2 linked regions of the Oleidesulfovibrio alaskensis DSM 16109 genome follow. The protein of the gene in region 1 interacts with the protein of each later gene in a pairwise test. Links are inferred from orthologs where the notes say so. Each region holds a gene or a part of one and is shown in the gene's direction. Other genes may lie near its edges.

What was found.
Region 2: the proteins of def (region 1) and H586_RS0115785 interact in binary tests that used the Escherichia coli proteins (3 or more experiments, as listed by UniProt). The link is inferred for Oleidesulfovibrio alaskensis DSM 16109 from one-to-one orthologs.

The regions. Positions count from the first base shown.
Region 1 is NZ_KI519496.1:196,925-209,080, forward strand. What follows is about bases 1-2,858. They hold def (peptide deformylase), read left to right. Parts: upstream 1-1,103; coding sequence 1,104-1,613; downstream 1,614-2,858. Other genes in these bases: aspS (aspartate--tRNA ligase), read left to right, coding at 1-893; fmt (methionyl-tRNA formyltransferase), read left to right, coding at 1,589-2,578; H586_RS19775 (DUF116 domain-containing protein), read left to right, coding at 2,745-2,858. Outside these bases: more of H586_RS19775, read left to right, coding at 2,859-3,620; H586_RS0117585 (transcription antitermination factor NusB), read left to right, coding at 3,617-4,951; H586_RS0117595 (DnaJ family domain-containing protein), read right to left, coding at 5,225-5,605; H586_RS0117600 (hypothetical protein), read right to left, coding at 5,608-6,273; H586_RS0117605 (MlaD family protein), read right to left, coding at 6,292-7,233; H586_RS0117610 (ABC transporter ATP-binding protein), read right to left, coding at 7,256-8,026; H586_RS0117615 (ABC transporter permease), read right to left, coding at 8,030-8,782; H586_RS19780 (STAS domain-containing protein), read right to left, coding at 8,785-9,102; H586_RS0117630 (bifunctional ADP-heptose synthase), read right to left, coding at 9,401-10,435; H586_RS0117635 (ParB/RepB/Spo0J family partition protein), read right to left, coding at 10,451-11,368; H586_RS0117640 (hypothetical protein), read left to right, coding at 11,452-11,865; H586_RS0117645 (ParA family protein), read right to left, coding at 11,871-12,156. UniProt on the Escherichia coli protein: Removes the formyl group from the N-terminal Met of newly synthesized proteins. Requires at least a dipeptide for an efficient rate of reaction. N-terminal L-methionine is a prerequisite for activity but the enzyme has broad specificity at other positions.
Region 2 is NZ_KI519495.1:92,440-108,496, reverse strand. The notes cover bases 6,482-9,294. They hold H586_RS0115785 (aspartate-semialdehyde dehydrogenase), read left to right. Parts: upstream 6,482-7,271; coding sequence 7,272-8,318; downstream 8,319-9,294. Other genes in these bases: H586_RS0115780 (aminodeoxychorismate lyase), read left to right, coding at 8,337-9,278; H586_RS0115790 (bacteriohemerythrin), read left to right, coding at 6,805-7,221; H586_RS0115795 (DMT family transporter), read left to right, coding at 6,482-6,671. In the rest of the region: H586_RS0115825 (DUF4340 domain-containing protein), read left to right, coding at 363-1,775; rpoZ (DNA-directed RNA polymerase subunit omega), read left to right, coding at 1,809-2,030; molecular chaperone DnaJ, read left to right, coding at 2,037-3,164; cyclic pyranopterin monophosphate synthase MoaC, read left to right, coding at 3,167-3,646; H586_RS0115805 (ABC-F family ATP-binding cassette domain-containing protein), read left to right, coding at 3,805-5,775; H586_RS0115800 ((deoxy)nucleoside triphosphate pyrophosphohydrolase), read left to right, coding at 5,823-6,215; more of H586_RS0115795, read left to right, coding at 6,228-6,481; H586_RS0115775 (glycosyltransferase), read left to right, coding at 9,403-10,470; H586_RS19590 (ATP-binding protein), read right to left, coding at 10,511-12,964; H586_RS0115765 (branched-chain amino acid ABC transporter substrate-binding protein), read left to right, coding at 13,299-14,423; H586_RS0115755 (branched-chain amino acid ABC transporter permease), read left to right, coding at 14,696-15,601; H586_RS0115750 (branched-chain amino acid ABC transporter permease), read left to right, coding at 15,598-16,057.

The DNA.
Region 1 (12,156 bases):
CTGACACCCGCTTTGATCTGCGCCTCAAGGATGTGACGGATATCCTGCGCGGTTCCGGATTCCGGCTGTTTGCCAAGGCGGAACTGGTCAAAGCCATGCGTGTGCCCGGCGGTGCCGTGCTTTCGCGCAAGGAAATTGACGACTTCACCGAGTTTGTGAAGGTTTACGGTGCGCAGGGGCTTGCGTGGATAAAGATTAAGGAAGACGAATGGCAGTCGCCCATTGCCAAGTTCCTTTCCGATGACGAGCGCGCCGCACTTACTACGGAACTGGGGCTGGAAACGGGCGATATCGTGTTCTTTCAGGCTGCTTCGCCCGACGTGGTCAATAACTCGCTGGGATACCTGCGCCTCAAGGTGGCCGACAGGTTCGGGCTTATTCCCGAAAACAGCTACAATTTCCTGTGGGTGACTGATTTTCCCCTGTTTGAATACTCGCCCGAAGATAAGCGCTATGTAGCCTGCCACCATCCTTTCACTGCGCCTCAGGTAGGCCACGAAGAACTGATGGTCAGCGATCCGGCCAAAGCCCGCGCCCGTGCATATGACCTTGTGCTCAACGGTAACGAAGTGGGCGGCGGATCCATACGCATCCACAGTCGCGAAGCACAGGAACATATGTTCCGCGCTCTGGGCTTTGATCCGCAGGAAGCCGAGGAACAGTTCGGTTTTCTCATGCAGGCGCTGGAACTGGGCGCACCGCCTCATGGCGGCATAGCCTTCGGCATGGACCGTCTGGTCATGCTGCTGGCGGGCTCCGCATCCATCCGCGATGTCATAGCCTTCCCGAAAACACAGAAGGCAACCTGTCTGATGACGCATGCCCCTGATCAGGTAGCGGCAAAACAGCTGCGCGAGCTTGGCATCAGACTACGTGAAAAACAGGAAGCGTAATAACCATGTACGCCCCGGCGGAAAACCGCCGGGGCGTTTTGTACGCTGTGCCGTGTCGCCGGCATATTGAAGTGTTGCCGCTGCATGCATGCGGGTGTATGGCAGAAGGCGGCGGTTGTCCGTGCGGCAGGGGCTTTTCAACGGATGTACTGTGCTTATTATTTGTCTGAAACGCCGTTGTGCGTAAGCCCGCAGCAGGAAAAAAAAGCTATGATTCGAGAAATTCTGACATACCCCGACAGACGCCTTGCCATCGAATGCGAGGAAATTGAAGAGATAACAGACGAGATACGTCAGCTGGCAGCCGATATGGCTGAAACCATGTATGACGCAGACGGTATCGGTCTGGCTGCGCCGCAGGTGGGTGCCACCTGCCGGCTTATTGTGGTCGATGTTTCCGGCCCGGAGGCGCGCGAGGACCTGCGGACATACATTAATCCGCGTCTTGAGCTGCTGGAGGGCAAGGTTGATACCGAAGAGGGCTGCCTGTCCGTGCCTGCACTGCGCAGCAAGGTAACCCGTACTGAAAAGGTACGTCTGCACGCCACCGACCTTGACGGCAACGCCGTGTGCATTGACGCCGACGGACTGCTTTCCATCTGTCTGCAGCACGAAATAGACCATCTGGACGGTACGCTGTTTATCGACAAGATAAGCCGCCTTAAGCGTTCACTCTATGACAACAAAGTGAAAAAATGGCAGAAGCGCGCGAAAAACTGAAAATAGTCTACATGGGCACGCCGGATTTTGCGGCGACGGTACTTTCTCATCTGCTTGCGTGGGAAGACGCCGAGGTGCTTGCTGTGTACACGCAGCCCGACAGGCCCTGCGGCCGCGGGCTGGAATGCCGTCCTTCCGCTGTGAAATCGCTGGCTCTGGAACACGGCCTGCCTGTATTCCAGCCGCTTAATTTCAAGGCCGAAGAAGATGTGCGTCAGCTTGCCGCGCTGCAGCCTGATGTGCTTGTGGTAGCTGCATACGGGCTTATTCTGCCGCAGTGCGTTCTTGATATAGCACCGCGGGGTGCGGTGAACGTGCACGCCTCGTTACTGCCGCGGTACCGCGGTGCCGCCCCTATTCAGCGGGCCATCATGAACGGTGACGCCGTGACAGGTGTGACCATAATGCAGATGGAGGCCGGTCTGGACAGCGGGCCCATGCTGCTGCAGAGGGCTACCGGCATAGGTATTACCGATACGGCGGCAACTATGCATGACGAACTGGCCGATCTGGGCGGCAGGCTGCTGGTAGAAGCGCTGGGGCGGATGATGAAAGGCGAACTGGTGCCCATGGAACAGAACCATGAGGCTGCCACCCACGCTCCCAAACTGACCAAGGCCGACGGTGAAATTGTATGGAACCGTCCTGCCCGTGAAGTGGATGCTCATATCCGCGGGGTTCATCCGTGGCCGGGGGCTTTTTTTGCGCTGCGCCGCGAAGGGCATAAAACATTGCGCGTGGGTATAGAACCCGGCTGCACGGGTGATGCCGTGCCCGAAGGGGTCAAGCCCGGCACGGTGACAGGTATGGCAGGCGACAGGCTGGCCATTGCCTGTGCTGACAGGTTGTACCTTGTTTCTTCGCTGCGTCCTGCCAGCCGCAAGCCCATGACTGCTTCTGCTTTTTACTGCGGATATCTGGCCGAATGCACTCTGGCGGAGTGTGTCGGTCTGGATGAATGCTGAGACCCTGCTTCTGTGGCCGGCTGTGGTCTGCTGCCGTGGCCGGCGACAGCCCTTCTGCAGTGTATGCGGCAGAAACTTCTTTTCTGCCGGTGTGTTATTTTTCTTTTCCGGTCGTGCCGTGCCGCGGGTATTGATTGCCTTTCCCGCCTTTTGCTAAGGTTACCTTATGAATCCGACCACACCCGACCGCAGCGACGCTGCATCAGAAGCCGGACCGGAAAGGTATTACGGGGCCCGCAAGCGGCTGTTCATAGGGCTGATAACCGGCACTTCGGTTATTCTGTGCACCATTCTGTTGCTGGTATGGGCGATACCCTCCATCGGGCTTGCCAACATTCACCCTGCGCTGCCGTATGTTTCCGGCCTTTTCATGCTCTCGCTCATACTGCTTATCGCATGGGCGGCGCTGGGGCTTGTGCTGAACATAGTCAAAGGGCGTCCGGTGCTGGGTACCAGCCGCATCCGCGGCCTGACCATCAAGCTGTTTCTGCCGCTCATGGTCATGCTGGCCCGTTTTTTCGGTATTCCCAAAGAAAAAGTGCGTCACAGTTTCATCCGTGTGAACAACGAACTTATCAGAGGTGAAACAGGGCGCTTTAATCCCGATGAAATTCTGATACTTACCCCGCACTGTCTGCAGAACAGCAACTGTCCCGTGCGGCTTACGTATAACGTTGACCGCTGTAAACGCTGCGGTTCATGCCCCATAGGCGACCTGATAGCTCTGCGCGATCATTACGGAGTGTCGCTGGCAGTGGCCACGGGCGGCACCATAGCGCGCCGCATTGTGGTGCAGCAGCGTCCCAGATTCATTGTTGCCGTCGCATGCGAGCGCGACCTTACATCCGGTATTCAGGATACATATCCTCTGCCGGTATACGGTGTTCTTAACGAACGCCCCAACGGCCCGTGCCTTGATACGCTCGTGCCCATGCAGCTTATGGAAGTTGCGCTCCGCATGTTTATCCATAATCCTCCTCCTCCGCTCGACCTTGAAGCTGCCATAAAAGCCGAGGCTGAACTTAAACGAGGCCGTTCATGAAAAAACAGTCCCCTCGCCGTGGCGGTGTTGCAACACTTCCTCCGGCACGAGGTGCCGCTCTGGAAATATTGCGCGATGTGCTTGATAAAAAGCGTGAAGCACAGAGTGTGCTGGACAGTTACCTTAAAGACAACAGATTAAGCCCTCAGGATGCCGCTCTGTGCACGGAGCTTGTGTATGGATACCTGAGGTCGGAAATCAGAATTTCGTGGCTTATACGCCGTTTTTTAAAGCCGGATTCACGGCTGCCCGCGGAGCTTTTGCTGACAATGGGTATTTCTGTGTATGAAATACTGTATTTACAGCGTGTTCCTGTATATGCGTCGGTGGACTGGGCTGTTTCGTATGTGCGTTCGCGGTTCGGAACAGGACTTTCGCGTCTGGCCAACGCTGTTTTGCGCAGCATCGACCGGCTGGGCGATGCTCCGCTGCAATCCGGCTGGTATCGTGAAACGCTGCAGGCCGAAGGCGTTGATACCGCAGGATACCTGTCGGTATGGTATGCCGCTCCGCGGTGGGTTGTTGATATGTGGATTGAAGCATATGGCGAGGAACGTGCTGAGCAGTATCTTGCCGGTTCATCACGTCACGCTCCTGCCGGGGTGCGCATCAACCTGCGGCATCCCGAAGGGCCGCAGACGCATGCCCGCCTGACCGCTCATCCTTCATGTATCGGGCACAGTGCCGCAGGATTGCTTTTTGCTTCCGACTCCCGCCCTGCCGAACTGTATGTTCTGCAGGAGGAGGGAATAGCTTCGTCGCAGTCTTTTGCCGTGCAGGAAGTTATGGACGCACTGCGTCCCGAAACATGGGAAGGCCCTGTGTGGGACTGCTGCTGCGGACGCGGCGGTAAAACATGTTCGCTGCTCGAACGGGGCGTGGATGTATGCGCAGCCAGTGATCCCAGTGAAAAACGTCTTAAAGGGCTGCGTACGGAGCTGGAGCGGCTGGGGCTGCCTGATGTTCCGTTGTTTGCTGCTCCCGCCTCGCAGGTTCCGGAGGGTATAGCTCCTCGTGCCGTGCTGGCTGATGTGCCCTGCTCCGGACTTGGTACGCTTTCACGCCGTCCCGACATACGGCAGCACCGCACTCCCTATTCCATGGCGCGGCTGGTTACGCTGCAGTCGGAAATTCTGGACAATGTCTGGCAGGTTCTGCCCGCAGGCGGCCTGCTTGCTTACATTACCTGTACTCTGAATCCCGAGGAAAACGAACTGCAGATAGCCCGGTTTATGGAGCGCAGCCAGGCACAGCTGATGCTGGAGTGGACGACTCCGCCCGACAGCCCTGCGTGTGAATATTTTTACGCGGCACTGCTGCGCAAAGCGTGACATGATTCAGTATGATTTGCCCGCCATCCTTTATGGGATGGCGGGCTTTTTGTATGCACCGCCCTGCACAGGGCAGGAGGAGAACGTGGCACTTCAGGTTATGATGGGGTGAAAGACATCCTTTTGATCTGCTGATTGTTCGCAGCTGTCCGGCAACGCCGGAAGGCAAAACACAAGCATGTCACGACGGGTGACGTGCACATTGCAGCTCTTGCAAAACCGGACTGCGCATATGATGCGGCAGTTGAATCAATGCCCCGTCGGTACAGCACATCAGCTGCCGCCGTTCACCGTCACTCTTTCCACGGTTTTGCGGTAGTATTCCTGCAATTCTTCCAGCCGCACCGGATAGCGGCGGCCGCGGTTTATACGGGCAAGAAGCACCTGTACCTTATTCATCTGCCGGTAGCGCACCTGCTCGTCGCTGCATGTGTCCAGCAGCTCCATTATGGAATGGACTTCTTTCAAATCCTGCGCTTCCGGCGGCATAAATCCGCTGTTTTTCAATATCTTGTATGCCATGCGCAATTCCGGCGGCATCAGCGGGTCATCATTGTGCACCAGTGGCTTGCCTTTGCCTTCATAGTCATCCAGCTCACCATTTTCCGCCGCTTCTTTAATGCGTTGCTCGGCTATATATTGCATGCAGTCCATGGTTACCGCGTGCCCTTTATCTGTTGCGGCAGCGCCGGCAGCGCCAGAGTTTCCAGCCATGCACGCGTCTGTCCGGCAAGATTTTGCAGCACTTCTGATGCAGCACCTGCAATGCGGTCGGCCTCCATCCGCGTAATACTTTTTTCAGCCCGCAGCTCAGTTATGGCCGCTCTCCGTGTTTCGTCAGGTGTCCACAGCTCCAGCCGTACGGCGCCCCGCACCGTATACGGCGTGTCCGCAACCACCTCGAAGGCCGTGATGGTGGTGTGCAGAACGCCGTCAAGCTGTCTTCGCGGCACCGGGTGTGTACTTATGTCGTAATACGGCATGACAGCTGTTTCGTTTTCAAGGGTCCGCGTGAACAAGGCGGCCGGTGTCCCTTCCCAGTACCATGTGGTGCTGGGAACAAGCACATTGCCCCGCGCCACCAGTACGGCCGTTCTGTTGAGTGCCGGCATGGTGCCTGTCTCCTGCAGGCGCAGATGCCGTTTTTCGTCTTCGGCACAGGTTGTCTGCGGTTGTTCCCGCAGGGCGTGGCCTGCATTGATCCGGAGCAGATTTTCTCTGGGGCCGCCTGTTCTGCCGCAACCGACAGCCAGCAGCAGGCATGCCAGCAGCACAGTGGCTGCCAATACTGCGGTATGGTGAGTATGGCGTATGTTTGTCATAAGTGTTGTCCGCCGGCGTTATCTCGTTATTTCGTGTGATTCGTCCGGATGAAAGATAATCTGCCATGGTCTGTCCCGCAGAGAGCGCGAAAGCAGATTGAGATTTTCTGTCAGTTCCCGCGTGTTGCGTAAAATTTCTTCCACCTGTGCCTGATCGTATTCCATGTTTTCTTCAAACCTGCCGGAAAGCGCCGTCAGCATGCCGCCCAGCGTTTCGGTCTGCATCCGTACTGCTTCCATGGCCAGACGAGTGCTTTCCAGCGCTTCATCGGCTTTGTGCGCGCTGCCCTGCACTGTGCGCATCACGTTGCGCGCTTCACGTATTCCCTGTCTGGCATCGCCGCTTACAGCCTGTATTTCTGTTGTCATGGTCTTTATGCCCTGTGCTGCGTTGTGCAGCACGGCATTCATGTTCCGGGTCACTCCTGCCATGTCCTGACTGTTTATCGTGGCAAGCAGTATATCAAGGCTGTCGGCTATGCGTACCAGCTTGGGATGCAGCTCCTGAACAAGATGCCCCACGGAAGCAGCCGCTTCAAAGATCGAAGTGCTGGTATCTGCGGGTATTTCGCTCTGTACCGGCAGTTTTTGTCCGGGCCGGGCTTTCAGGCTCAGCAGAACGTAGTTATCTCCCACCAGTCCCTTTTGGGTTATGCTGGCCACTGTGCCCTGATATACGGCAAAATCCTGCTGCACGCCGATGGTCACATGCACCTGCCCCGGGTCCATCTTATCCACCGAAATATCTAGCACACGCCCGATGTTGATACCTGCATATTTTACCGGCCGCCCCACTGAAAGATCTTTCACCGTCAGAAATCTGATGTGATAGGTGTCTAGCTTTTCCCAGAATCTGTGTCCGCCGAAAGCCACAATGAAAAGCCCCAGCACCGCGAGCCCCAGCGTTATTGTCAGGCCCGCTCTGACCATCTCTTTTGTTGTATGTTTTCTGTCCAGCATGTTGTCCCCGGCTACCGGTGCGTTACAGCAGCCAGTCCGGTGTTTTTCTGGCATCCGGCCGGCGTTCCAGAAATTGCCTGATGTATCTGTCCTGCGACTTGCGCAGATCATCTGTTTTGCCGGTAAACAGCACCCTGCCCGCATGCAGCACAATGACATGCTGTGCAATACGGTACAGGCTGTCCAGATCATGGGTGACCACCAGTATGGTCATCTGCAGTGAATCATGCATGTCTGTAATCAGTTGATCCACCTCTGCCGCCGTTATGGGGTCAAGCCCTGCAGATGGCTCGTCACACAGTAGAATTCCCGGATCCAGAGCCAGTGCCCGGGCAAGACCAGCCCTTTTGCGCATACCTCCGGAAAGCTGTGCAGGCAGCATGTCCATTACATTATCAAGCCCGACCAGCGACAGCTTGAGCCGCACAACAGTGCGTATGGTTTCATCGTCCAGACGCGTGTGCTCCATCAGGGGCAGGGCCACGTTTTCGCCCACTGTCAGCGACCCCAGCAACGCGCCGCCCTGAAACAGCACCCCCATGTTGCGCCGGTAGCTGTACAGCTGCTCGCTGTTCATGGCGCACAGATCGTCCTGCCCGATATATATCCGGCCGCGCCGGGGCAGCTGCAGCCCCAGTATGTGACGCAGTAAGGTTGATTTTCCGCAACCGGAACCGCCCAGCACAACAGTTATCTTGCCGGCCGGAATGGTCAGATGCAGGTTGTGCAGCACAATATTGTGCGGGTAGCCCACATCGACATCCTGCAGGGTTATGGATGGTGAAGAGTGCATGATCTATCCTGCCAGATAATTGATGGCTGTAAAAAACAGATCAAGCAGGATGACCATGAATATTGACTGCACAACAGCCTTGGTGGTGCGTCTGCCCACATCCGCCGCACCACCCTGTGCCATGAATCCCTGCCAGCAACATATCAGGGTGATGGCTGTACCGAAACCGGCGGCTTTGACCACGCTGGAAACAACATCGCCCGTACCCAGAAAATACACGGCCTGATTCAGGTACCCGCTGAATGAAAGCCCCAGCCCCAGCGCAGCGAACAGACCGCCGGAAATGATACCCACAAGGTCTGCCCACAGTGTAAGCACAGGAAGCATGATCAGCATGGCACAAAGCTTGGGCACCACAAGATACCGTACAGGCGAGATGCCTATGACCTCAAGCGCGTCAATCTCTTCATATATCTGCATGGTTGATATTTCGGCGCAGAATGCCGCTCCGGAACGGCCTGCCAGAATGATGGCTGTAAGCAGCGGTCCCAGTTCCTTGACAATGGTCACGCTGACCATGTTAGCCACATAGCTCAGCGCCCCCACCTTTTCCAGCTGCTGCGCCGCCTGCAGCGCCAGAATCATACCCGTGCAGGCAGCGATAACTGAAACAATACCCAGCGATCTTGTGCCCGTTTCGGCAAGCTGATGCCACATCAGCCGCCGGTAGAAAACGCGCTGCCGGCGACGTGCCTGTGCAGGCCACGACAACAGACTGTTTATCAGCCAGACGAATGTCTGCACCTCGCGCGGCATGCTCAGTCTGCCCTGTCCTTCCGCAGACCGAAAATCGGAGCTATCTGGGTGAGTTCAAAAAGTTGCCGCACGCGCACCGAAGCTGCACTTATGCGTATTTCTCTGGACTGTTCCTGCAGTTTCCTGCGCAGTTCTATCAGTAACGCAAGCCCCGTGCTGTCTATGTAACTGACCTTTTCCATGTCCAGCACTACCGCCCCGCCGGAGGACTCGATATGCCTGTGCAAGGCTGCCCGCACCTGCGCAGCAACGCTGTAGTCAATTTCCCCTTCCAGAATAAGCGCCCCATTATCCGAAATGCTGCTTTGCCATACTGTCATCGTTGCCCCCCGTGCTGCATCAGACCACGTCAGTGCAGGCTTTTTTGTCTGTATTTTTCAGGATACGAAAAAATGACTCTTGTGCCAACCGGCATATTTAACGTTTGTCTTCCGCAACCGGAACTGGCGGCGTCAGCGGGTCGAAGCAAGGCCGTGCAACGCGTCGCAGGCGTATCTGTGGAAAATGTGATGCGCGTACTGAGGGTGCAGGGAGATCATCTCCCTGCCCGCCGGAGGCTGTTTGGGATGGATATACCGGACAAAGCAAAAAAGCTCCGGAAGGATCCGGAGCTTTTATTTACAGCCAGCGGCTGATAGCGGGTGCCTGATGCCTGCGGACGGCTTCTTCAAGTTCAGGAGGCGATACGGATGCAGCCCCGACCTGTCCCACAACAACACCTGCGGCAAAGTTTGCCAGCATGCAGCTGTCCAGCAGAGATATGCCGGCAGCCTGTGCCAGAGCCAGCGTTGCTATGACAGTGTCGCCTGCGCCTGTTACGTCAAATACGGCCTGCCCAGTGGTGGGTATGTGCCACACTTCATCCTGACCGTTAAAGAGCGCCATGCCGGAGGCCCCCAGTGTGGTCAGCAGTTTGCTGCAGTTGAGCAGTTCGAAGATACGTTTGCCTGCGGCAAGAATTTCTTCACGCGAACCGGCTGGCATACCTGCGCCTTCGCTTGTTTCCTTGGCGTTCGGTGTCAGGATGAAGACATCTTTATACAGCCGGAAGTTCCGTGTTTTGGGGTCGACAAAAACATTGTGGCGTACGCCGTGCCGGGCGGCATATGTATCCAGAAGCGTATTCAGCCGAGACATGAAGACGTCTGTAACCAGTCCTTTTCCGTAGTCGGAAAGAATGATTACATCATGGTGCGGGAGTCTGTCTTTTATGGCTTCAAGCACTCTGTCCAGTCCGGTGCCGGTCAGCGGAGAGGTGTCTTCGCGGTCTATGCGTACCATCTGCTGCTGTCTGGCCAGCACTCTTGTTTTAATGGTCGTTCTTCTGCCTTCTATATCAATCAGATTTGCCTGCAGGTTTTCGTTTTGCAGTACATGGCGCAGCGTTGCTGCGTTGCTGCCCGTACCGCACAGGCTTATCAGTTCCGGCTTTCCGCCCAGTGACTGGATATTTTTGGCCACGTTGCCGGCTCCGCCGATAAGCAGTTGCTCGCGCTCAACACCCACCACAGGCACGGGAGCTTCGGGTGATATACGCTCTGCATCGCCGATCAGGTACTCGTCCACCATCACGTCGCCGACGATAAGCACTCTTTTGCCGGTCAGAGCCGGTATGGCGGCGCACAGGCGTTCAGTATCAAAAGAATAGGTCATGGAGTGGCGCCTTTGCTACAGTTCAATGCCCAGCAGTGAAAGAACCCTTGCCAGCTCTTCCTGAGAAGAAAAAGACAACGTTACTTTTCCTTTTTCTTCCGAACCGGTGATACTGGCCTTTACCGGCATGGTTGCTTTAAGTTTTTCGCGCAGGCTGCTCATAGTCGGGCTGGGCATGGTTCTGGGAAGTGCGGAAGCCTTTTTTGCCGGGCCAGCGCTGTTTTCTGCGGGCAGTTCGCCGTGCTCTTTAAAGTATGCGGCCTGCTCTTCTGCTGCCCGTACGGTCAGCCCTTCGTCGATTATGCGTCTGTGCAATGCTGCGCGCGCGGTCTCGTCCGAAACGGATAACAATGTGCGGGCATGTCCGGCTGTCAGCGCTCCTTTTGTCAGGTCCTGCTGTGCTGCTTCGGGCAGCTGCAAAAGGCGCAGTGTATTGGCTACGGCAGATCGGCTTTTACCCAGTCTGGCGGCCAGCGTTTCCTGATTCATGCCGAACTGCTCTTTCAGCTGTGCCATGCCGTGAGCTTCTTCCATAGGGTTCAGGTCTTCGCGCTGCAGGTTTTCTATCAGAGCTACGGCAAGGGTCTCTTCATCCGTCAGGTTTTTGATGATGACGGGTACGTCTGTCACCCTTGCTTTCTGGCATGCCCGCCAGCGACGCTCTCCGGCGATTATTTCGTACATGCCTTCCGCGTTTTTGGCGGGCCGCACCAGAAGCGGCTGTAATACACCCTGTGAACGGATGGAGTCTGTCAGCTCCTGCAGAGCTTCTTCGCTGAAATGTTTGCGCGGTTGATCAGGATTAGGCATCAGCGCCTTTATGGATACTGTGCCCGGATTTTCATGTTTGGTATCTGCCGCGGGCGCTTCTTCCTGATAACCTTTAAACAGGGCATCCAGTCCGCGACCTAATCCTCTTTGCACAGCTGCCATTTCTCTCTCCTTGACAATATGTTGATTCCTCCTGAATTGTGTTGCAGCCCTATGCAAGCGCAACAACTATTCGGAGGCGAAGTATGTCTGATAAAAATACCCATGTGCTGCCGCTGTACGACAGGCAGGGCAACCTGCATTCAATAACCATCAGTGCAGAACTCTGGAACAGGGTGGGCCGCAAGGTTGCTCCCCTGCTGGAAAACGCCCTTGATGCCATGTATCCGACGGTGGAACAGCCGGAACCGCTGGAAGACTGGGAGTCCTTTAAAGAGTTCTGGGACTTCAGGTATCCTTTTAACGCCGAGGTGCAGTGCAACTGCTGCGGGGCAAAAACAGAAGACTGGGAGCATGATGCGGCCAAACCGTTTCGGCTGACCAATGCCAATCTTGGCGGGCTGCTGGTTTTTCGTTGCAAGGCCTGCGGGGCCACTGTGCGCAAAAAACACTTCAAAGACCACATCTGCTACGAACATACAGCCGTGTGCACCGAGTAACCGCCCTACCCGTTTTTCTGCTGGGGCCTTCTGAGCACAACTTCTTTGGACAGTGCCAGATAGGCCTCAGCGCCTTTTGATTTCACGTCATAATGAATGATTGATTTTCCGTAGCTCGGGGCTTCGGAAAGGCGCACATTTCTGGGTACCACTGTTTCAAACAAATGGTCCGGAAAACATTTGCGTACTTCATTTTTTACCTGACGAGAAAGTCTGTTTCGCAGGTCGTACATGGTAAGCACAACGCCCATCAGCGTCAGCCCCGGGTTAAGCCGTTTCTTTACCTGTTCG
Region 2 (16,057 bases), on another replicon or contig:
GTGCCGCTGACGGCAGAGTGTGCCGTGGACCGGCGCGGGGTGAGATACCTGCTTCCGCCGTGCGATGCAAGTTTGTGCAGTGCCGCTGCGGCCGGAAAAGGTGACGGTTGCACATGCGGACACATTTTGAGCGCAGGGTGGAAGCGCCTGCCCGTTTATGATATGCTGTGTCAGGTATTGACAGCGACAAGCGCTGCGGGTAAGCTGTGCAGCTTGGCGTGTTGCGTGCCGTAAGGACGAACCACGCAGAATACAACAATACCGGCAGGACGCGCGACACGGCGCTGCGGCACAGCATTACCGGAAAACCGGCCGCCCGCTTCGCGGTATGCCTTTTTATTTTTATAGATACAAGTGCACTCATGAGCAGACGCCTGTTGGTAACGATGGCCGTTACGGGGCTTGCCTTACTCGTCGCCGCGGGGGGCTACTGGTGGACGCGCCGCGTGATGGTGTTTTCCGATTCCGCCTGGCCTGTGCCTGCGGTCTCCTCCCTTGCGCGCATTTCCATGATTTCCGGCGGTACGCCGTTTGATCTGATATCCGGCGACGGCCGCTGGGTGGTGCAGGACCCGCAGACAGGTATGATGTGTCTTGCCGATTCCGCCCGCGTGAACCGGCTGGTGGACACGGTGCGGCAGAACCGCCCCGTGCAGCATCTGGGCGCGTTCGAGCCTTCTGCAGCCGCAGCCTACGGGCTGGACAAAAATCTGACCGGTCTTACGTTTTACGGGCGCAGGCAGTGGAGCATTCATGTGGGAGCCGAAGGCTGGCGCAAGCATACCGTGTATGCCCGCGCCACGCAGGAAGGCGACGACATGTACCTGCTGGACAGCGTGTACCGCGACATGCTTTCGGCGGAGGCCGCATCGTACTGTGATATGGGGCTTGTGGGTGTTTCTGCCGCGCAGGTTGTCCGGCTGGCAGTGGAAGGCCCCGGCATTGGTGCGTGGGAGGTTGCCCGTACGGCTTCGGGATTTGCCTTTTCGGGGCAGCTGGCCGGTACAGACGCGCAGGTGTCTTCGCAGGCTGTCGATTTTTATCTGCATGTGCTGACGGGGATGAGGGCTTCCGGTCTTACGGAAACTGCACCGGAGGATCTGCCGCCCCCGCAGCTGCGCATCAGTGTGTGGCGGCAGGGAGCAGCCCGGCCGGAAGAGGTGCTCATTTATCATACCGGCAACGGCGGTTCTTCTTTTTTGTGTCAGGCCAGCCGGCAGCCCGGTTTTGTGCTGCTGGAAGATGACCGCGTTGACAAGCTTTCGCGCTCTGCCTTTGATATGAGCGAGCGCCCTGTGCTTTCACGTCCGCTGAACGGGGTGGAAGGGCAGAAGATAACCCTGCGCAGAGACGGTGTGGAAACCACCTTTCTGCTGGGGCGCAAGGAACAGGGATGGCGTGATCTGGTAACCGGCGGCACCGTGCTGGGGCTGGATGTCATCACCTACGGACTTGGGTCGCTGCAGTACGAGTTTCCGCCGCAGGACACGCCTCCGGAACAGGCCGTGCCCTGGCTTGTGTGGGAACTGTACGGAGAGGGCGGCGCAGCGGCGCTTGCCTTGTATTTTTATAAAGATCCGGCGCTGCCCGCGGGGTTTTGCCGGGTCAGGGTGGACGACACGGGACCGTGGTTTACGGTGGGTACGCGTCTTGTGGATGACATGCTGAGCAGGGTGCCCGCTCCGGCACCGGATCCGGTCATGCCGCAGACAGAGCCTCCGTCCGCACCGTCCTCTGCCGCCGCCAATGCCACAGAACAGGCAAACGGGCAGTGACCGCCCGCATTCAATATCGTCAAGGAGTCTAACATGGCACGCATTACCGTAGAAGATTGCATGGAGCGCGTAAGCAACCGCTTTCTGCTTGTACAGATGGCTATCAAGCGCGTGAAGCAGTTCCGCGAGGGATACGAGCCTCTGGTTCCCTCTAAAAACAAGGAAATCGTGACCGCCCTGCGCGAAATCGCAGCCGCCAAGGTTGTGCCTGAAGACGAGCTGTCCGCCGCCGCGGCGGAAAACAGAGCCGAATAAAGCATCATGAGCCAGCGTGACTATTACGAGGTGCTCGGGGTTTCGCGGGATGCCGCAGACGATGAAATAAAACGTGCCTACCGCAAAAAGGCCATGGAATTTCATCCTGACAGAAATCCTGACAACCCCGAAGCGGAAGCTAAATTCAAGGAAGCCGCGGAAGCATACGACGTGCTGCGTGACGCAGAAAAGCGCGCACGGTACGACCGCTTCGGCCATGCCGGTGTAAACGGCAACGGCTATGGCGGAGGCGGCGGCTTTTCCAGCACGGAAGATATCTTCGCTCATTTCGGAGATATATTCGGAGACCTTTTCGGGTTCGCCGGCATGGGCGGTGCGCGCGGTCCGCGTCCGCAGGCCGGTTCCGATCTGCGTTACAATCTGAATATTTCTTTCAGACAGGCGGCACGGGGCGACGAAGTCACCCTGCGCATTCCTAAAAATGTGACCTGTCCCGACTGTTCGGGCAGCGGCGCGGCACCGGGAACACAGCCCGAAACCTGCCCCCAGTGCGGCGGTTCGGGACAGGTGGTGCGCCAGCAGGGCTTTTTCCAGATGGCCATGCCCTGCAGTGCCTGCCGCGGCGAAGGACGTATAGTGCGCAACCCGTGTCCGCGCTGCCGCGGTGCCGGGCAGGTGCAGGACATCCGTGAGCTTTCCGTACGCATTCCCGCCGGAGTGGATACCGGCAACCGTCTGCGTCTGCGCGGCGAAGGCGAACCCGGCGTGCACGGGGGGCCCCCCGGCGACCTGTATGTGGTCATACGGGTGGACGACGACAAAACCTTCCGCCGTCAGGGACAGGACCTTGTGGTGCGCAAAGAGATTTCCTTTGTGCAGGCCATTCTGGGCGACAAGGTGGAAGTGCCCACGCTGGATGATCCCGTGACCGTGGATATTCCGCGCGGCACCCAGAGCGGCGAAGTGTTCCGCATCGCCGGCAAGGGGCTGCCTCATCTCGGCAGCAGCCAGACAGGTGCGCTGCTGGTTGAGGTCACTGTGCGCATTCCTTCCAGCGTCAATGACGAGCAGGAAAAGCTGCTGCGCGAATTTGAGCGGCTGGAAGAGAACAGACCCCTGCGCAAGGTCAAGAATATGTTCAAAAAGGCCGGCAAGGCCATGGGAATGGACTGAAAATGAGCAGCGGCTTTTCACACATGGACGGCGACGGTTCCATCACCATGGTGGATGTGGGTGACAAAAAAGACACCAGACGCACGGCCATCGTGCGCGGCAAGGTGGAAATGGCCCCTGCCACGCTGGACATGCTTGTGAAACAGGCGCTGCCCAAAGGCGATGTGCTTACCACGGCCAAAGTGGCAGGCATTCAGGCGGCCAAACGCACGTGGGAACTTATTCCCCTGTGCCATCCGCTGTTTCTCAGCTATGTGGATGTGCGTTTTACCGTGGATGAATCTCTGCCCGGCGTGGTGGTGGAAGCCGAAGCCAGAACCACGGGGCAGACGGGTGTCGAAATGGAAGCCCTTGTGGCCGCGCAGGTTGCGGCCATGACCATTTACGACATGTGCAAGGCTGTTCAGAAGGACATCGTGCTGCGCGACTGTCGTCTGGTGTACAAATCGGGCGGTAAAAGCGGCGAATTCAGAGCCTGCTGAACCACCGCGCCGACGCCGTTTCAGTAGACATGTTTCGGGCAGGGCCCCGTTCCGTCACCTGCGGAGCGGGGCCTTGTCGTATGTGCCGCCGTACCTGCCGTGCGGTGCGGCAGCGATGACTGCAGGGGAGCGCTTCCGGTATGCGCTCCGGAGAGATTATGAAGATTTCAGTACTCAATCTGACAAAATCATACGGCGGACACGAGCTGTTCTCCGATTTTTCACTGGAGGTGCCTTCAGGCGTGCGTCTGTGCGTCTGCGGGCCCAACGGATGCGGCAAATCGACCTTTCTGCGCATGCTGGCAGGAGCCGCTGCGCCCGACGGCGGCAGGGTGACCTATCCGAAAAACTGCCGTCTCGGCTATGTGGAACAGGAGCTGGACGAGACCAGACTCGACACCCCCCTGCTTGAGTGGGTGCTGGATGTGCTGCCCGACTGGAATGATTTCTGGCATGAATGGGAGGCAGCTTCAGAGCGGCGCGACGAGGCCGCCCTGCGTTCTCTGGGCCACCGGCAGGCCGAACTGGAGCAGGTATACGGCTACAATCCCGAGCACCGCGCGCGGGCCGTTCTTTCGGGGCTCGGGTTTGCCGAGAGCAAATGGGACAGAACCCTGAGAGAGCTTTCGGGCGGCTGGCGCGAAAGGGCCAAGCTGGCGCGGGTGCTGACGGCGGGGGCCGATGTGCTGCTGCTGGACGAACCTACCAACCACCTTGATCTGGATGCCGTGGAGTGGCTTGAACAGTTTCTGACGGAGTATAAGGGCGCACTGGTGTTTGTGGCCCACGACCGGGTGTTCATGGATAAGGTGGGTACCCATGTGCTGTATCTGGGCGGCAGCAGACCCATGTACCGCAAAGGCACGTTTACGCAGTTTCTGGCGCTGCACGAAGAAAACGAAGCACGCAAGGAACGCGAGATGCAGCGCATGGCCGAAGAGATTGAGCGCAAGATGGATTTCGTGCGCCGTTTCAAGGCCAAGGCGACCAAGGCGCGGCAGGCCAATTCGCGCAAGAAGCAGATAGAAAAGATGGAACGCGAGCTGGACGGTGTGACGCTGGAGGCCAGACGGCGTACGCTTGATTTCGCCTGGCCCGAACCTGCGCGGGCGGACAAAACCGTGCTCAGCGTGGTGGACCTGACGTTCAGCTTCGGCGACGGCACCGCCCTGTGGCCTGCACTCAGCTTTCAGCTGTACCGCGGGCAGAAAATAGCGCTCGTGGGACCGAACGGCTGCGGCAAGTCTACGTTGCTCAAGCTTGTGGCCGGCAGGCTGGAAAAAACCGGCGGGTCCGTGGTGCAGGGCAGTCTGGTGCGTATGGGCTATTTCAGCCAGCATCAGCTGGATACACTTAATCCGGCCAATACGGTGCTGGGTGAAATACGCAGACTGAGCGACCCCCGTACCACGGAAGAAGAGCTGATGAGCGTGCTCGGTCTGTTCATGCTGGGACAGGCGTACTTTGAGCGTCAGGTTTCCGCTCTTTCCGGCGGCGAAAAAAGCAGGCTCATTCTGGCCATGCTCTTTCTTGCGCGGTGCAATTTTCTGGTGCTGGACGAACCCACCAACCATCTGGACCTTGAAAGCCGCGAGGCGCTGGTGGATGCGCTGGACAGTTTTCCGGGCACGCTGCTTATGGTGGCGCACGACAGACATCTGCTTTCCTGCGCTGCCGAGCAGGTGTGGGAGCTGGGCGCACAGGGCTTTACCGTGTACGAACGGGGCTATGAGGCGTGGGATGAGGCCAGAAAGGCCCGCCGCATCAGTCTGGACGCGCGGGATGACAGTGCGGAGCGTCCGGTGCAGGCAGGGCTGAGCCGCGAGGAGCAGAAACGCGTCAAGCGGGAACAGGCAGAGCTGCGCAACAGACTGCACAGGGAGATGAAGCCCCTGCAGCAGAAGTACGATGCGCTGGAAAAAGAGTTTGAGTCGGTACTGGCGGAACAGACCGAGACCGAGACCCTGCTTGCCAGTCCTGATGTGTATGCCGACGCCGGCAGGGCTTCGGAACTGCTCAGGCTGTTCCACAGTCTGCAGGCCCGGGGTGAAGAGCTGATGGAGGCCATGGCCGATCTGGAATCCGGCATGGCGGACATAGAGGCCCGCAGACAGCAGGCCGGTTTGTGATGTTTTTATTTGTCGCCGGAAGTGTGGCGTCATGATACGGGAACAGTATGAAATCTGTTGATGTGGTGGCGGGCATTCTGTGGCGCGGCGGCCGTTTTCTGGCAGTGGAGCGCCCGCAGGGCAGACCCCGTGCCGGCTTCTGGGAGTTTCCCGGCGGCAAGATAGAACAGGGCGAAACTCCGGAACAGGCTCTGGCGCGCGAACTGAAGGAAGAGCTGGGCGTGGATGTCCGGGATTTCTGCTTCTGGCGCAGCGTGGAGCATGCTTACGAGGATCTCGCCGTGCGCCTGAGGTTTTTTCATGTGACCGGCTTTGCGGGCGAGCCTCAGGGGCTGGAAGGTCACAGGCTGGCGTGGCTGCGGTGCGACGAGGCGCTGCGGCTGCGTTTTCTGGAGGCGGACAGGCCGCTTGTGGCCGATCTGGCCACCATCACATTCTGACGGGGGATACCCATGAGCGCACTGTTATTTGTCATGGCGCTGCTGGCGGGGGCCACCCTGCCCACGCAGGCGGGGATAAACAGCGGACTTCAGGCGCACTGGGCGGGCAGCCCGGTACTGGCGTCGCTGGTATCATTCAGCGTGGGCACCGCGGCGCTTGTGTGCTGGTGTCTGGTCACGCGCACCGCGCCGGCGGTACCTGTTCCGGGCACCACACAGTGGTGGCACTGGACAGGCGGTCTGCTCGGGGCTTTTTTTGTCAGCGCGGTCACTTTTCTTGCGCCCCGACTGGGGGCCACAACCATGGTCGCGCTCATTCTGGCGGGACAGGTGACGGCCTCGGTGCTGCTGGATCACTTCGGGGTGCTGGGCTATCAGGCCCGATCCGTCAATCTGCCGCGCCTTGCGGGGCTTGTCATGGTGGGGGCGGGCGTGTATCTCATCCGGCGGTTTTAATTGTGCGCCGCAGGCGCCGAGGGTTTTCTTTGCCGCAATGTTGGCATAGAATGGTTCAGGACCGTTTTCGCCGGATCTATGGCAGGATCGGGCGATAATGCATAAGGCCGGCAGGGCCAAAGCGGAAAAGCATATGCGGCAGCTTGAACTCAAGGATTCGATGAAGATCGGCATAAAAGAGCTTGATGATCAGCATCAGCAGCTTACAGAGATCATCAATGAGCTGTATTACGCCTATATGCAGGGGAATCACCGTGCGGTGCTGTGCGGTCTCATAACCCGTCTGAACGACTACGCACATGAACATTTCGCGCTGGAGCGCCAGTACATGGAGCGGTTTGTCTTTGAAATGCCGGATTATGAACAGCATATGCAGGAGCATCGCGAGTTTTTTACGGACGCCATCGGTTTTCTGTTGCGCTACATCGAAGAAGGTTCTGAAATAACACCTGAAATGCTTGACTATCTGCAGGACTGGTGGAAGGACCATGTTATGGTGCGTGACAAGGAGCTGGGCAGATTCCTGCGTTCGCGGGGCGTTACCGCATAGTCCGGAAAACGGGCGGCGGCACATGTTTTTCCACTCACAAGGAGTTTTTAATGTCCAAGGAACGTTTGGTCGTTGCGGTTGTAGGTGCCACGGGTGCTGTGGGCCGCGAAATGCTGAAGACGCTGGAAGATCGTGAATTTCCCGCTCATGAGGTGCGCGCGCTGGCCTCTGCCCGCAGCGCAGGAACCACCGTACCCTTCAAGGGTGGCGAGCTCACCGTGCGCGAACTTACCGAAGACTCCTTTGAAGGTGTTGATATCGCATTGTTTTCTGCAGGCGGCGGCACTTCGGCCCGGTTTGCCCCCCATGCCGTGAAATCCGGCTGCGTGGTGGTGGACAACTCCAGCAACTGGCGCATGGATGAGCGCTGCCCGCTGGTGGTGCCCGAGGTCAACCCCGACGCCCTCAAGCTGCACAACGGCATCATTGCCAACCCCAACTGCTCGACCATCCAGATGGTTGTGGCCCTCAAGCCTCTGCATGATGCGGCAGGCGTACGCCGCGTGGTGGTTTCCACCTATCAGGCTGTTTCCGGTACCGGCCAGAAGGCCATATCCGAACTGGAAAAACAGGTGCGGCAGATGTTTAACATGCAGGAGCCCGAAGCTTCGGTATATCCGTATCAGATAGCGTTCAACTGTCTGCCGCACATCGATGTTTTCCTTGAAGACGGCTACACCAAGGAAGAACTGAAGATGGTGCAGGAAACCGTGAAGATAATGGGCGACCCGTCGGTGAAGGTTACCGCCACCACCGTGCGCGTGCCGGTTTTTTACGGCCATTCCGAATCGCTGAACATCGAAACGGAGAAAAAACTGACCGCGGCGCAGGCCCGCGCCGTGCTGGCGCAGGCTCCCGGCGTGCGTGTGCTGGATAATCCTTCGGAAAATATCTACCCCATGGCCATTCATGCCGCAGGTGAGGATGAAACCTTTGTCGGGCGCATCCGTGAAGACCATACCATTGAAAACGGTCTGAACATGTGGGTGGTGGCTGACAACCTGCGCAAAGGCGCCGCACTTAATGCCGTACAGATTGCCGAAGAACTGGTGGAGCGTTCTCTGCTGGATATCGCCGATCCCGGAAAATTCCTGTAATATAACGGAGCAGTTGCGTTGATACCTGTTCTTGATACCGATGCGTGGGTGGAAAAGCTGCTTTCGACACGCCGCAGTGCCGAAGGCAAGATTCTTGCGTTTTACGAACACCGCATGGAGGCCATCTGCCGTGACCCGCGTCTGCTGCTGATGCCGGCCGATGATCACCTTGCCCACCGCGGCGACGGTGTTTTTGAAAGCATGAAGTTTGAAGGGCGCAGGCTGTACCAGCTGGATGCCCATCTGGAGCGCATGGAGCGCTCGGCGCGGGGGATATACCTGACACCCCCATGCACGCAGAGCGTGCTGCGCGACATCGTGCTGCAGGTAGCCCGCGCAGCGGACACGCCCGACGGCTGCATACGCATTCTGCTGGGACGTGGTCCCGGCGGGTTCGGCATCGACCCTGCCGAGTGCCCTGTGCCCAGCCTGTACGTTGTGGCGTACAGCCTTACGCCCAAGCCTGAGGAATGGTATGAAAAGGGCGTTACCGCGTTCCGGACGTCCATTCCCGCGAAACAGGGCTATCTGGCCACCATCAAGAACGCCAACTATATTCCCAACGTGCTCATGAAACTTGAGGCCCGTTCCCGCGGCTGCGACATTCCCGTCAGTTTTGACGAGAATGATTTCATTGCCGAAGGCCCCACGGAAAACCTCTGCCTTGTGGACGCCGACGGCACGCTGGTTGTTCCCGAATTCACCAACGCGCTTTCCGGCACCACCATCATGCGTGTCATTGATCTGGTGCGTGATGAAATGAATGTGGCATTCCGCAAGGTGCGCGAGGATGAACTGTACCGCGCCGCAGAAGTCATGGTGCTGGGCACCACGACGGAATGTGTGAGTGTTGTCTCCTTTGAGGGGCAGCCCGTGGGCGGGGGCAGACCCGGCCCTGTGGCACGCCGTTTCCGCGAGCTCCTGCGCAGGGATCTTGCGGAGAACGGTATTTCTTTTTAACCGGAAGCCTGCAGAAGGCAAACGCCCTGCACCCGCAGAACATACCGGGGCCGCGCCGCAAGCCGGCGCGGCCCTGTTTTCTCGGGGCGGGCAAGAACGCAACACGGTAGCGGCAGTGATGGATATGCATATAGTTTTGCTTGACCTCGGGCATGAATTGCGCGGCGGTCAGCGACAGGTTTTTTACCTTGCGCAGCGGCTGGCGGACAGCCCTGAATTTTCCTGCGTCGTTGCCGCGCCGCGTAACGCTCCGCTGCTGCATATGGCGGCGGACGCCGGTCTGCCGGTGCTGCCGCTGGGCGGAAGGCGCGCGTGGGACCCGCGTACGCTGTATACCCTGATGCGGCACCTGCGCGGCAGAACATGCATTCTGCACACCAACGACGCCCACAGTGCGGGACTGGGGGCCTGGCTGCACAGCCGCAGCGGCGGCGCCACCCGCCTGCTGCATACCCGGCGGGTCTCGTATCCGCTGCGTCAGGGCTGGCGGGGCCGCAAATATCTGCTGGCAGATGCCGTGGTGGGGGTCAGTGCTGAAATAGCACAGGTCATGCGCGATTCAGGCATGCCCGCAGAAAAGGTGCACGTCATTCATTCGGGCATAGACGCTTCGCTGTATACTCCCAGAACCACCAGACAGGACGGGCGGCTGGTCATCGGCATGGTCGGGGCGCTTACGCGGCAGAAAGGGCATGATGTGTTTGTCCGCGCGCTGGGCGAACTGCATCGCGGTGCAGCGGGCACGCTGCCGCCGTGGGAGGCGCGCATCATAGGCAGCGGGCCGTTGTTTGAGCCGCTGCTTGAGCTTGCGCGGCAGGAAGGTGTTGAAAGCCGTATGGCCTGCCTCGGCTGGCAGGACAGCAGGGTCATGATGCCCGGTTTTGACATACTGGCTGTGCCATCGGTGGACGGCGAAGGTTCCAGTGCCGTCATCAAGGAAGGCTGGGCCGTTGGGCTGCCCGTCATTGCCTCGGACCTTGCCTCAAACCTTGAGCTGGTGCGGCACGAAGATAACGGGCTGGCATTTGCCAACGGCGACCATGGTGCTCTGGCGCGGGGCATCGCCCGTCTGGCTTCGGACGCGGGGCTGTGTGCCCGTCTGGTGCAGGGGGGCAGGCAGTCGCTGGAAGAATTTACCGACGTCCGCATGGCGGGGGCGTACATGCGGCTGTACCGCAGTCTGCTGGTCTGATGCCCTGTGCCTGCCCGCCGCGGCCGCGCGGCTGCGTTTGTTATTCCTGTGTGCCGTCGTGCTTGGTGTGCGGCGGTTTTTTGTTTTTGCCGGTATGCAGTATTCTGTACAGTTCGCGCTGCAGTTCTGCCGCATCAATGGGTTTAGAAATGTAGCCGTCCATGCCCGCGGCAAGGAATATTTCCTTGTCCCCTTTCATGGCATGTGCCGTCAGCGCTATGATGGGTATGTTTTCCAGCCCTGCTATCTGGCCGCCGCGTATGACCTTTGTGGTTTCTATGCCGTCCATGTCGGGCATCTGGATATCCATGAGAATGCAGTCCGGTTCATGGTCCTGCAGCAGTTCGATGACATGCAGTCCGCTGGTGGCCGCGGTGACGGTGTGTCCCATTTTGCGCAGCAGATATGTGGCGGCCATGCGGTTCACTTCTTCATCTTCCGCCAGCAGAATGCGGGCGGGCGGCAAGGCGGGTATTTCCTGCTCCTGTCCTCCGGCCGGTTGCTCTTGGGGCTGCGCCTTGCGCAGCAGCAGCGAACAGCAGATGGTGGTGCCCACCCCGGGGGTGCTTTCCACGCTTATATTGCCGTTCATCATGCTTACCAGAGACCGTACGATGCCCAGCCCCAGTCCGGTGCCCTGATAACGGCGGCGGTAGGTTCCGTCTACCTGGAAAAAAGGATCGAAAATGCGCGGCAGCATTTCTGCTTCCATGCCGATGCCCGTGTCTTCCACCGTTACCAGCAGCCGCGCCTCTTCGTCAGCCGGGGCGGTAAGCAGCAGCACGTCGACGCGCACGGAACCTTCGCGTGTGAACTTGACGGCGTTGCCCACAAGATTGAACAGAATCTGTCTGATGCGTGATTCATCGCCCACCAGCACGTCGGGTACTGCCCGGTCCACCACAGCCGTAAGGGTGAGTCCTTTCTGCCGTACTTCTTCGCTGAAGTTGGCCAGCACGGAGTTCACGGTCTCGCGGATGCGCAAAGGTGCGTGGTCCAGCGGTGCCGCTCCGGCGTCGATGGTGGAAAAATCCAGAATATCGTTGATGATGGCCAGCAGTTTGCGTCCGGAATCCAGCGCAGTTCTTGTCAGGCGCAGCGGTTTGGGGTCGGTAATTTCGTTGCCGAGTATCTGGAGCATGCCCAGTACACCGTTGAGGGGGGTGCGTATTTCATGGCTCATGGTGGCCAGAAAGGCGCTTTTGGCTTTTGCCGCGGCTTCTGCGGCCACCTGTGCTGTTTTCAGTTCCGTGATGTCGGTATGCGACCCCACGGCCAGCAGCGGCGCGCCTTTTTCGTCAAATTCCATGACACGCCCGCGTGAAAGCAGCCATATGGTATTTCCGTCGTGTGCGGTAAGATTGAACTCATGCTGCAGGTTGTCGCCGCCTTCTCTGAAAAAGCGGCTCACATGGTCTTTGATGTCTTTGAGTTCTTCATGGTGCACCGGCAGACAATGGCATTCCTGCATGGCGCGGAACGGGTCGGGCGAGTCCATCTTGCCGCAGGTCATGGTGTCTTTGGCGATGTCATAGGCCCATATGATGTCGCTGGTGGCGCGCAGCACCATGCCGAAGCGGTGCTCGCTGCGCCGCAGGGCTTCTTCCGCCTCTTTCTGGCGTGTTATGTCCCTGCCTGTGCCCACGGTGCCTATCAGCACACCCCGCGGATCGTACAGCGGCGATTTCTGCACTTCCAGAGCCAGATACTTGTTCTGTACCAGACCGTCTTCCACAAATCTGCCGGGCTTTTGCGACAGCAGTACGATGTCATCGCTGTTGAGGCACAGTTCGCCGAAGGTGTGCTGCCAGCCCAGCGCGCGCTGGCGCCGTGCGAAATAGATATCATCGCGTCCCAGCGGGTCTATGCCGTCGCAGCAGAGCAGTTTTTCGCAGATGGCTCTGTTGGCGAAAAGGTAACGGCCCTTGGTGTCCTTTGCCCACAGCATGTCTATCATGTTGTCTGCCATGGCGCGGGTCAGGTTGATACCGTCTTCGCAGGGAACGCCGTCAACCGGCAGCACCATGAACCGCCATGAGGTCCGGGACGCCGCGGAGTCGTGATGCGGCAGCGGAAGCGGCATGGCCAGCACCGGCAGCGAGCCCCCTTGTGCGGTGCGGATGCGCAGGGGAATGCTGACCAGCACGGGGGTGCTTTGCGTGCACAGCAGGGCCAGCTGCCACGGCACGGCCGTGAATATGTCTGCGGGGTCTTTCAGGGGCGCTGTCATGCCGGCCAGTTCCAGCAGCGCGTCGCTTACATGGCTGACGTACAGGTCGCGGCCCATTTCCGGAGATGTGTCCGCCTGTTTCCCGGCCTCTCCTCCGGTCTGCTCTCCGGCTCCGGGACGCAGAGCCACCTCTGCATACGGCAGCCCGCCCAGCGGTCTGGCCTGCGCCGCATGCTGCGTACCGCTCAGGGCGCTTCGCAGCGTTTCGTTTTCTTTTTCCAGACGCCACAGGGCTTTGAGCAGGGCGTGCACGGCATACATCATTAAAGCCTCTCGCGTTTGCAGGCACAAGGTCAACTGACACTATGCCATTATCACAGGGGTATCGGCAAGGCGGCGCCACCTGAGACGCATAATTAATCAGTGACGGCATGTCCGTTTGCTGAAATGAGTATAAATGATCGGGTGAAAGCCATGTAAAAGGACTGCCTTTTTGACAATTCTGTCTGGCCGGTATATGCTCCTCACGGGATACCCGTCTCCGCAGACGCATACGGCGCACGGAGGCTCCGGCGGCAACAGTGGCGGACGTTGAGGAATGATGGCATCAGGCCGCGTACGCATGACGCCCGCATACCCGCGGGCAGGAGGTTTTTTCATGAGCAGAAAAATGACGGCTTTTGTTCTGGGTGTTGTTGCCACGGTGCTGATGGCCGGCACTGCCATGGCCGGTACCGTTAAAATCGGTCTTATGTGTCCGCTGACCGGTTCGTGGGCCAGCGAAGGTCAGGACATGCGCAACATTGTTCTGATGCTGGCCGAACAGACCAACGCTCAGGGCGGCATTAACGGCGACATGGTGGAGATAGTGGTCGAGGACGATGCCGGGGACCCCAAAACTGCCGCACTGGCAGCCCAGCGTCTTTCCACCATGGGTGTTTCGGCCGTCATCGGCACATACGGTTCGGCCATTACCGAAGCCTCGCAGGCCATCTATGACGAGATGGACATCGTGCAGGTGGCTACCGGTTCCACGGCCATCCGGCTTACCGAAAAAGGTCTGCCGTTGTTTTTCCGCACCTGTCCGCGCGACGACGAACAGGGCCGCGTGGCCGCAGCCGTGCTGAAGGAAAAAGGCTATAAAAAGATCGCCATCCTGCACGACAACACGTCGTATGCCAAAGGGTTGGCCGAAGAAACGCTGACTCTGCTGAAAAGCGCAGGCACCGAAGTGGTGTTCTATGATGCGCTCACTCCCAACGAACGTGATTATTCCGCAATACTTACCAAGCTGAAGGCCGCAGGGCCCGACGCCATATTCTTTACCGGCTACTACCCCGAGGCAGGCATGCTGCTGCGGCAGAAGCAGGAAATGAAGTGGGACGTGCCCATGATGGGCGGCGACGCCACCAACAACCTTGATCTGGTGAAAATTGCGGGCAAATCCGCTGCCGGATTCCTGTTCATCAGCCCGCCCACCCTGCAGGACCTGCCCGACAAGCAGGCAAAGGACTTTGCCGCCGCTTACAAGGCCCGCTACGGTACCATGCCTGCTTCCGTGTGGTCTGTGCTGGCCGGCGATGCCTTTATCGCTCTGAAGGCCGCCATCACCGGTGCCGGTTCCACCGACCCGCAGGATATTGCCGCGTACATGAAAAAAGATCTCAAGGATCTGCCGGGTCTTACCGGTTCGCTTTCGTTCAACGAAAAAGGCGACCGTGTGGGCGACCTGTACCGCCTGTACCGCGTGGATGAAAACGGCAACTTTGTACTGCAGCCGTAACCACCTTACCCCATTGGCAAACACGGACGGGGGGTGTATGCTCCCCGTCCTGCCGCATAGCCGGATCATGCCGGTCAGACCGGTGTGACGCACCGCACTTTCAGCGCACCGCATAGCCTTTTGCCGCGGTGCAGCCTGCCGGGCATGATTTTTTCCTCCGCGCCGCACGTTTACGGCGTGCTGCAGCGGGCGGAAAGGCAGGACAGCCGCAGCGTGTCGCGGCTTTTCCTTCACGCCGGTTTTGCGGCCGGCAAGACACAGGGTTTACGTTCATGGAAGAGTTTTTCCAACAATTGACCAACGGTCTGGCCGTGGGTGGCATATATGCCCTTATCGCCCTCGGATACACCATGGTGTACGGCGTGCTGAAGCTTATCAACTTCGCGCACGGCGACTTGTTCACCATCGGAGCGTATCTGGGGCTCACCCTGCTGACATCCATGGGGCTTACCGGTCATCTGGGCGCTGTGGCAGGAGTGCTGGTACTGGCTGTCATGGTGCAGGTGCTGGTGGCCATCATCGGTTACCTGCTTGAAAGGGTGGCCTACAGACCATTGCGGCAGTCGCCGCGGCTTTCCGCCGTGGTATCGGCGCTGGGTGCCTCCATTTTTTTCCAGAACGCCGTGATGCTCATCTACGGTGCGCGTTTTCAGGTGTATCCGCACGATATACTGCCTTCCGCCACCGTAAGCCTGCTGGGCCTTGATGTTCCTCTGGTGCGCATTCTCATGTTCCTGACGTCTGTGGTGCTCATGCTGGGGCTGTACTTTTTTATTCAGAAAACCAGAACAGGTACCGCCATCCGCGCTGCGGCCATTGATCAGGGTGCAGCCAAGCTCATGGGCATCAATGTGAACAGGGTTGTTTCTCTGGTCTTTCTGATAGGTCCCGCGCTGGGCGGCGCCGCCGGCCTGATGGTGGGGCTGTACTACGGCCAGATCAATTTCACCATGGGGTGGGTGTACGGGCTCAAGGCGTTCACAGCGGCCATTCTGGGCGGTATAGGCAACATACCGGGCGCCATGGTGGGCGGCCTGCTGCTGGGAGTCATCGAAGCGCTGGGTGCGGCATATATTTCCATCGCCTGGAAAGATGCCATCGCCTTCTTCGTGCTCATCATCATTCTGATAATCAGGCCGACAGGCCTGCTGGGCGAAAGGGTGGCTGACAAAATATGAACAGACGCTACGCGATGTACATGGTCGCTGCGGCGGCGTTTGCCACCATGCCGGCCTTTATCAACCCCTACTGGACCGATGTGCTCAACACCGTGGGACTGTATGCGGTTCTGGCTCTGTCGCTGAATATCATTCTGGGCCATGCGGGCATGTTTCACATGGGGCATGCCGCCTTTTACGCCGTGGGGGCCTACACCACGGCCGTTCTCAACGTGACATTTCATGTTCCCGTGCTGTGGGCCATGCCTGCGGCCGGTGTGCTTGCGGCATTGTTTGCGCTGGTGGTGGCACGTCCCATCATTCATCTGCGGGGCGACTACCTGCTTATCGTGACCATAGGCATAGTGGAAATTGTGCGTATAGCGCTGGTGAACAACATCTTTGACATGACCGGCGGCGCCAACGGCATTTTCGGCATAGCCCGGCCGGAACTGTTCGGTTTCAAGATCCGCAAGC